DNA from 4 places in the Paenibacillus nitricinens genome. Region 1 is predicted to be linked to each of the others. Evidence: riboswitches for the same ligand, from Rfam matches in the RefSeq annotation. Region 1 holds a riboswitch; each other region holds the start of a gene.
What was found. Region 1 has a riboswitch for cyclic di-AMP ahead of ACN6KS_RS00545 (C40 family peptidase). Riboswitches for the same ligand answer to the same signal wherever they lie in the genome.
Positions count from the first base shown of each region.

Region 2: it holds a riboswitch for cyclic di-AMP, as region 1 does, so the genes downstream of both, ACN6KS_RS15905 (APC family permease) here and ACN6KS_RS00545 (C40 family peptidase) in region 1, are expected to answer to the same signal.
Region 3: it holds a riboswitch for cyclic di-AMP, as region 1 does, so the genes downstream of both, ACN6KS_RS25800 (alpha/beta fold hydrolase) here and ACN6KS_RS00545 (C40 family peptidase) in region 1, are expected to answer to the same signal.
Region 4: it holds a riboswitch for cyclic di-AMP, as region 1 does, so the genes downstream of both, ACN6KS_RS02825 (hypothetical protein) here and ACN6KS_RS00545 (C40 family peptidase) in region 1, are expected to answer to the same signal.

Region 1 covers NZ_CP183948.1:113,620-115,819, forward strand. Annotated here, with positions in the region: gene ACN6KS_RS00540 (C40 family peptidase) at 1-370, opposite strand, end outside; cyclic di-AMP (ydaO/yuaA leader) riboswitch at 376-517, opposite strand; gene ACN6KS_RS00545 (C40 family peptidase) at 877-1,305, opposite strand; cyclic di-AMP (ydaO/yuaA leader) riboswitch at 1,359-1,496, opposite strand; gene ACN6KS_RS00550 (hypothetical protein) at 1,710-2,200, opposite strand, start outside.
Region 2 covers NZ_CP183948.1:3,612,385-3,614,584, forward strand. Annotated here, with positions in the region: gene ACN6KS_RS15905 (APC family permease) at 1-1,192, opposite strand, end outside; cyclic di-AMP (ydaO/yuaA leader) riboswitch at 1,316-1,473, opposite strand; gene ACN6KS_RS15910 (disulfide oxidoreductase) at 1,670-2,134, opposite strand; gene ACN6KS_RS15915 (DsbA family protein) at 2,131-2,200, opposite strand, start outside.
Region 3 covers NZ_CP183948.1:5,802,556-5,804,755, reverse strand. Annotated here, with positions in the region: gene ACN6KS_RS25810 (Nif3-like dinuclear metal center hexameric protein) at 1-493, shown strand, start outside; gene ACN6KS_RS25805 (hypothetical protein) at 578-751, shown strand; cyclic di-AMP (ydaO/yuaA leader) riboswitch at 973-1,158, shown strand; gene ACN6KS_RS25800 (alpha/beta fold hydrolase) at 1,264-2,073, shown strand.
Region 4 covers NZ_CP183948.1:621,562-623,761, reverse strand. Annotated here, with positions in the region: gene kdpA (potassium-transporting ATPase subunit KdpA) at 1-234, opposite strand, end outside; gene kdpF (K(+)-transporting ATPase subunit F) at 247-324, opposite strand; gene ACN6KS_RS02825 (hypothetical protein) at 451-867, opposite strand; cyclic di-AMP (ydaO/yuaA leader) riboswitch at 1,058-1,247, opposite strand; cyclic di-AMP (ydaO/yuaA leader) riboswitch at 1,670-1,835, shown strand.

The DNA.
Region 1 (2,200 bases):
TTACACCGCGTGAGGAAGATGCGTGTGCAAACTTGCCTTCACCGACATAAATACCGACATGGGAGACACCCTTGCCACTTGTATTGAAGAATACAAGATCTCCAGATCTTAAATCATCTTGGGAGATAGCAGTACCCATTTGAAACTGGGAACCTGATTGGTGTGGTAGGTTAATACCAATTTTATCAAATACATACATTGTAAATCCGGAGCAATCAAATCCATTTGTGGAGATGCCGCCGGATACGTACTTAGTTCCGATGGTCTTGTCGATCACTTTATCCATTTTGGAATCCGCGAAAGCGCTTCCTGCTCCAATGGTGAAAATAATGGAAAAGCTAAGTACTGCTGCTGCTAGCTTCTTCTTCAAAAGTTTATACCCCTTCCGGATGCCTACGAGGTTAGCTTAAGGGTTCGGTTGAAGGTCCCCTATGACCCCTCTAAAAATGGAGGTCAATTCACCCAAAGTTGGTTCCCCCGTTTTCCTAATAGTCAGGAAACTCGGCTGATACTGTTGATTAGGAATAGCTTGTAATCAATACATGACAAAACCTTTGTAAATAACAACTTAATGATTACAAAAATGTTACTAAAATCTTACTGCAGTTATTGTAACAAACAGAGTGCCGCTTGGCAATCGTTTTTAACATAATCATGCAGAAAAATTCGGTTTTTTAAAGACAAAATGTATATGTAAGCGATAATATTAAACTAATTTTTATATTTATTGAAATTTTTATCAAATAAAAGTGTTTAAAGTCTGTTCTAGAGGTGTAAAGAATATAATGAGGCAAAAGAAAACCTGGATTCGATTAAGTCAATAATCAAACCCAGGTCCTATATAATGTAATTGTGTGGTTTAGTTGTGGCGAAGTATTAATCGTAGGCTACAGCTTGATATGAGGAAGTACTCATTACTCTTTTAGCACCAACGTAGCGATTGGCCCAGTAGGACTGGCTAAGTGAAGTGATGGTTACGCCATATGAAGATGATGATTGTGCGAATTTTCCGTTTCCAACATAAATGCCGACATGGGATACGCCGTTGCCCAATGTGTTAAAGAAAACTAGGTCACCTGAACGCAACTTGCTTTTGGCTACAGGAGTTCCAACATTATATTGAGCTTTTGAAGTACGGGGCAAAGAAAGACCCACCTTCTTGAATACATACGTAGTAAATCCAGAACAGTCAAACCCGGCAGTACTAGTGCCTCCGGTTTTATAGGCAACTCCAATTGTCTTTGAAATAACACTGTCCATCTTAGAATCTGCAAAGGCACTTCCTCCACCAATAGAGAACGCCATCACAAGTCCTAGCGCCGCAGCGACGCATGCTTTTCTTAAATTCTTCAAAAAAATTGTACCCCTTCCAATGCCTGTGAGGTTAGCTTAAGGATTCGGTAGAAGTTTCCCTATGATCCCTGCAAAGCGAGATCAATTCACCCAAAATATGGTTCCCCCACTTCCTGGTGCCAGGAATTCGGCGTTTTATGCACCAGATAGTGACTTATCGACAAAACTACGATAAATACATGAAGTTATGTAGAAATCGTTTCAAATGATTACAAACTTGTTACCAATGGAACAGGACTTATTGTAACAAAGTCTTTATGATTTTGCAAATCGACATAATTTTCTATAACGAGAAAGAGTCCCGGCTCCTGATTGAGGAACCGGGACTCTTATATTATGTGCTGTAAGACCTTGAATTATTGTGGGAATGCTTTACTGTGCCATAGATGATATTGTGCTGAGATTCCCCACATTTTGAAGAGTGTAGAAGGCAGGGGTGAGATTTGACGGATAATCAGCGCCGGTAGGCCAGGGCAGAAGAGACCCGTTAGTCCGCATATTAGCAAAAGGACCAGACCTGCTGCACCAAGTAGGATTGAAATGCCTATTGCTGGAATCAGCGACTTCAAGCAAATGAATAGGGAGGAGAACATCCCCGTGCCGCTGGTATAACCAAACTGCATATATAGAAGGAACAGGCGTACGATAAAGATGTATATAAGCCATGCCAATACGTATGGAATTAGATGAAGTAACAAAGAGTAGTTCAGAAAGGAGGACAAGAATAGCCCGTACATTTTTGGAGCGAGCCAGTATAACGGAAGTAGTGCGAGCACCCATTCGATTAGACTGAAGATAAACACAGGAAATCCATAAAGCTTCATACCGGGAAAAAAGAACAGGCCAC
Region 2 (2,200 bases), 3.3 Mb from region 1:
TGGTTTTAAACCAATGAACCATCATTCCAAGCTGGGACAATGTGAACGGAATGAAGACACCTACCGCATAAAGAGGAATCAAGCTTTCTGTATTTCCGTGAAATGCAGCTACAAGTACAGCAGACAGAACACCTAGAAAAATAATACCATTTGAGAAACCTAGACGGTCACCACGAACCATAAAAGCATGTGGCATATATTTATCTTTTGCAAACATAAAGGCGAGCAGCGGGAACGCTGAGTAAGCTGTATTAGCTGCTAAGAATAAAATGACTGCTGTAATCCCTTGAATGAAAAAATATAAAGTTCCGCGACCAAAGGTCGATTCAGCGATCTGAGAAACAACCGTTGCCTTTTCATCAGGCACTATACCGTACCAATAGGCCAGTAATGTGATACCTGTAAACATAAATCCAAGTATAACCCCCATGACCATTAAGGTCTTGGCTGCATTCTTTTCAGCCGGTGCTTTAAAGTTTGGAATGGCATTAGATACAGCCTCTACACCCGTAAGTGCCGAACAACCAGAACTGAAGGCTTTTAATAGTAGAAACAAACTAACATTGGAGACGGCGCTGCCTATTTCAGGGACATTCGCATGTACGCCACCTGCTGCATATTTAATAACACCGGAGATAATCAAAACTACAATCGACACCACAAACAAATACACTGGGATTGCGATAAATGAAGCCGATTCTGTAACTCCGCGAAGATTAATCAATGTTAGAAGAATAATTACGGATACAGCAATAAGAACCGTGTGATTATGAAGACTTGGAAACGCTGATGTGATCGCATCTGTCCCTGCCGAGGCACTAACAGCTACGGTCAGAATGTAATCCACTAACAAAGACCCTCCTGCTAAAAGCCCTGTCGGAACACCAAGATTACTCTTGGCAACGATGTAAGCTCCTCCTCCTTGCGGATAAGCGTAGATCGTCTGCCGATAGGATAAAATCAGGATGGCCAGCAGGCCCAATACGGCTAATGCAATTGGCAGGGAATACCAGATGGCAGTAAACCCGGCAGCCACCAGTACAATCAGAATTTGTTCCGTTCCGTAGGCTACAGACGAGAGCGCATCAGAAGACAGGACAGCCAGTGCTTTAACCTTGGATAACTTTTCATGATCGAGTTCGTTCGACTTCATCGGACGCCCGATCAATAGTCGTTTTACCTTGCTTACCATGGTGGATACAGTTCCTTTCTTTGGGAGCTGAAACGGAATTTCCGCGCGCTGTTTTCATTGGTGGATTTCATAAATGCAGACACAAAAAATAGCATACGGAAATGATCCGCATGCTATGCATGGTCATTATCCCACCTTGCTTACGAGGTTAGCTGGCGGATTCGGGCTGTGGTTTAGCCCTACGGTACAAGTCCAATCGACCTATTCCGATTCACCCCATTGGCACATATGCCAAGTTTGGTTCCCCCGTTTTTCCTAAGAAAATTCAGCGCATATTCAACTTCTCACAAGGTCTAATATTAGTCTACAAAGTGTATGCAGTAAAGCGTTGAAAAAAATGAAAAAAGAATGAAAAAACATCCAAAAAGCGCAAATACAGCGTCTAATTGGATGCTCTCTTTCATTCTCTTCAATTATCCCTCTGGGTCGTGTTTTTAGTCACTTTTCACATTTTTTCTTTCCTTCAAAGTTGAAAAATCAAAATCCTAAACTTTCTTCTGTTTCTAATTCCATCACTTCTTCTTCCTTGCGTCCGTACCAAAGTAAAATACTTATTAAAGCAAACGCGATTAAAGCAAGAAAAGGAATCGTAATGAATCCGAAATAGTTCAAGTAATCCTTATTACAAGGAACACCAATTGTACAAGGAAGTACTTTACTTAACGCAGGAATCTTCTGCTCCGCATAATGATAAATCGAGATACTGCCACCAATCAAGCTTAATGGAAGTACATATGGGATAATCCTTTTATCTCCTCGAAACGTCGCAATTCCCAAGAGGAATAACTGAGGATACATAAAAATTCGCTGGAACCAGCAAAGCTTACAAGGTTCATATTTCAATACTTCGCTCAAATACAAGCTACCAGCTACAGCAACTAAAGAGACGAACCAGGCCAGATACAGGCAGTTACGCTTGCAAAAAGATAGGAACTTTGTCACTTTGCCTCCACAGCTTTTGCGGCGTCGTTAATTTCATTTGAAATCGCTTCAATGTTAAAAGGATCC
Region 3 (2,200 bases), 1.1 Mb from region 1:
TGATTATTGGCATCGGCATCAACCGGATGGGATCATGGTGGGCTTGCTACGAGAGCTTGAATGGTCAGCCTATGTGGTTGAGCAGCAACCCACTGCTACAATCCTATCGATTCCAGCTATGACGGTAAGTGAAGCGGCTCAGTATATAAAAAGAAAGCTAGGCATCCCCTACGTACGCGTTGCCGGCGATCTATCACAGACATGCAGACATGTGGGGATATTAGTAGGTTACCGAGGAGGTGGGACGATGGCTATTCCTCTTTTTAATCAGCACAATCTTGATTTAATCATTGCTGGCGAGGGCCCGGAATGGGAAACTCCAGAATATGTGAGGGATGCAGTCCATCAAGGCAGATCAAAAGCGCTGATTATGTTAGGTCATGCGGAAAGTGAAGCTCCAGGAATGAAATATTTAGCTGAAGTTCTGGCACAGAAATATCGAATAATTCCTACTTATTTTATTGCTGAACAACCGATCTATCAGCTAGTGTAGTCCATCGAAATGGAAATGAAGAATAAATTTGCATATTATGGAGAAAATGATGGGAAACCAGGTCACTGAGAAAGGAGTGTTTCAATGGAAATTCCTTTGGAGGCTGATGAAGTGTTAACTCGTATCAAAAAGCTTCAAACCGATGGAAGCTCGATCAGCAAAAAGCAAGTGAAGCAAAGCGACCCTGATCTAATGAGAAGTGCGCTGTTCTTTTTTCCGAGCTGGGAGCATGCATTGAAAAACGCCGATCTGTTGTAGCCATATGATTGTATAAAGAAGCCGAGTGGTTCAGGGATTGATCTCTGATGTCTGCTCGGCTTTTTCTAGATATATTGAGTAAACAAGAGCAAAAGAAAGAGAAAACGAAGTGTATGCTCAATATGAAATGAAAAGCATGGCTTTCAACATTATTTTGCCCACAGCTCAACTTTACAAGAAACCTTACACGGAGTATGATTCATCACATAACTGACAATTACATATGAAGTCCGCTTAATTTCCGTTAAGGAAAGCGGGGGAACCAACAACTGGGAACCAGTGTAACAATCGGTACTAGTTATGGGGTGAATCCTGTTCCGGGTGCATAACATGCAACCTTGCAGGTAGGGCAACTCTCACTGCCCGAATCCGACAGCTAACCTCGTAAGCGTATGGAGAGAGGATGAATGGCGTGTTTAGTGATGAATAGCCACAGAGAATCCCTCTGTGGTTTTTTGCTGCGTTTATAAGCAGATACAGTCGTAGAATTTATTATGAAAGAGGTGTTACCTTTGCCTATCGCTAAACTGAACGGAACTTCGCTCTATTACGAAATCAATGGAACTGGCACTCCGGTTGTGTTTATCCATGGACATGGATTAACACACAGTATGTTCAAACCACAACTGGAGTACTTTTCCGATAAATATAAAGTGATTTTGTGCGATTTACGGGGGAATGGCAAGTCAGGTGAACTCCTGGAGGCCCCTAATGAGATTATTGAAACGCAATGTCTGGATCTGATTATGCTGTTAAATGACCTGGGGGTTCGTGAAGCAGTTTTTGTTGGGATCGCCTATGGCGGTTTAGTCGTGCAACATATTGCCAAACAATATCCTGAGCGTGTAAAAGCAATCGTGGTCGCGGATAGCTTCTGTAGGAGCCACGGATCAACCCTAGTAGGGAAAATACAGCTTATGGCAGCGTATTGCAGCTTGCTAATGTATTATCTCCCAAGCGAGCTGGTGCTGCCTTCGATTCGGATGATGTACCGAGAACGTTGGAGTCTCGCCTATAATGAGATTAGAAGAGGGCTGCTGGACAAACGCCCACGGGAGCTATATCGGCAAAGGCTGGCCACGAGCCATGTGGATTACACCAGATGCTTAAAAGCTTTTAACCGTCCTGCTTTATGTATTGTAGGGGACTTTAATGAATTTGGAGTGAATTGTATGAAGGAAATGGTGTCTCAATTGCCGCATGCGCAGTTGGCGATTATCCCGAATGCATTAGATCCGAGTAATCTGTGTCAGCCGGAGCAGTTTAATGCGATTCTTCAACGTTTTTTGGAGAAGCAGCAGGGCACTCAGCAGATTAGCTGATCCTATGAAATTGAGAAAAGAAGGAGTGCTCCCGCAGCCATTGAAATTATGCGGGACACTCCTATTTCATTAGAGCTATAGGGCAGATTTCCCTAAAGAATTGGATTTCAAACCAAAGGCTGACTCA
Region 4 (2,200 bases), 510 kb from region 1:
ACTGAAAGTTACCAGTACGATATTCGTTAAAACAAAGGTGAGCGCATATTTCTTCCAGGACATTCCGTCCTTTTTTTTCAGGCCGATCAGCTTAAAAATCCCTTTTTCTATACCTCCAAACCAGCGATCCGTACGGTTCGGTTCATTAGAAAATACATAATATAAATACGTGCCCATCGGCTTAACCAGCAAGATGAGAATTACGATTACAAGAGCGATTTGCAAAATGCCCATGAATGCCCCTCCTTAAAATTTCTCCGGATGAATCAATGCGTAAACCAGATATACAAACAGTAATAGGGTAACAGCGATTACTAGAATCACAGCTTATCCCTCCCTGTATCCTCAACTACACCTGCGCACCAGCGCATAAATCCATAAAACAACCCGTAAATCACAGCTAGCGTAGCCACCATATACAGATCCATCATATTTCCCGCACTCCTTCTTTTATCCTTGATGAGGTGATCTGTCGATCAGAAAATCAGCATCACCACTGTGGGAATAGATTACATAACTTGCGCCAAGTCTTTTATAGACCAATCTAGGATTTATTGAGCTTGTGATTACAAAAATCGGCTGTGTCGTCCAAGTGCGGCACATCTGAATATAGCGGCAGCATAATGTAAAGCTGCTCTCGAACAGATATACCCGGCCTACCGGGAACGGCGGGCGAAACCAAGTATTCTGATGGCGGGTATCTACTAGAACAACTTGCTCAATCCCCATCTCTTCAAGTAGGGACTTCTCAGGCAAGTTGTTGGTCAATCCGGCCATCTTAATGCCTCTGAATTTTAGAAGCTTAATAAAATGTTCTCCTGCCTTCGTTGGCGCACATACCAGTACATATTCATTCTGATCTGTCATCTCTTATTCTCCTCAAATGCTTTGCTTGTAAGATCAGAGCTTGATCACCCTGGTCTTGAAAGAAAAGCTACCGCTAATGATGAATATAACGACCTCTTCGTGAGGTTTTCCATAAATGCTTTGCTTAAAAAAGCACAGCAAAAAGCCACAAAGGATTCTCCTCTGTGGCTCGCTAGCGGTCACATTGCACTCATCCTCTCTCCATACGCTTACGAGGTTAGCTGTCGGATTCGGGCGGTGAGAGTCGCCCTACCTGTATAGATGCGAGCACACTCGCATCCTCTACAGGATTCACCCCATAACCGGCTTCCGACTCTCACATCGTCTGCCGATTGTTGGTTCCCCCGCTTTCCTTAACGGAAATTAAGCGGATCAAATATTCGATTGTTGTGTTGAAACAGGAGTAATCATACCCTTATGCAGGAAGTATTGTAAAACCTGATTGATGCCAAAATAATGCAAATTAAAAACTATTTTCGTATTGGATAGCGCTTACTTGATATCCAATCTCTCTATATCTCTTGTTTACTCGAATTTGAATCGATTAGCGAAATACGGGCATACCACGTGATTTTATTCACCACAATTGGAGGAATCCCCAAAAATCGCCTTTATAGGAAAGGAAACAAGAAAGCGAGATTAAGCGAGGAAGAAGCCCGATAACGCGCAATAAATACCTATTTGGATCCTTTTTTCGTCGTAGTCGGCAGGATATGGATAAAATTGCGCTCAAAAGAACACTTTCTGTTTTTACAGAAACACCTTGAAAAGAGTATGATTCGGGTTGAATCTATTTCACGAAATACATTCAACGCTGAGTTCCTGCTTTTGCAGGGAACGGGGGAACCATCAGGCCACATGGCCTACTTGGGGTGAATCCGAAGGAGACTGTTCAAGTCTCACATAGGTAGGGCGACTCTCACCGTCCGAATCCGGCAGCTAACCTCGTAAGCGTAAAGAGAGAGACCCTTGATCCGCCACGCTTTGGCACAGGTGTGTATATACCTGTATTCCAAAACCGCAGCAGAGGTCCTCCTCTTGCTGCGGTTTTTGCGTTACCTGATTCTATAGGGTGATAGCATGCTGGACGGGGTGAAAGGAATGAAACACTATTATTGGGGAACTCAGTAAGGGCTACTTGAGCCGAAAAGTCTAAATTATGTTTACTTTGGAGTTCACTTCGCCATTTCAACAGCCCATCTACCTGTGAATACTGTTTGGATCGAACGATTATATACGAAATATATAAAAACATCCGAGAAAAGCAACAGCTGAGGATTGGTCAGCACACCAACGTTTTCCGTGTCTCACCGCTTTTAAGGAACCGTGAAAA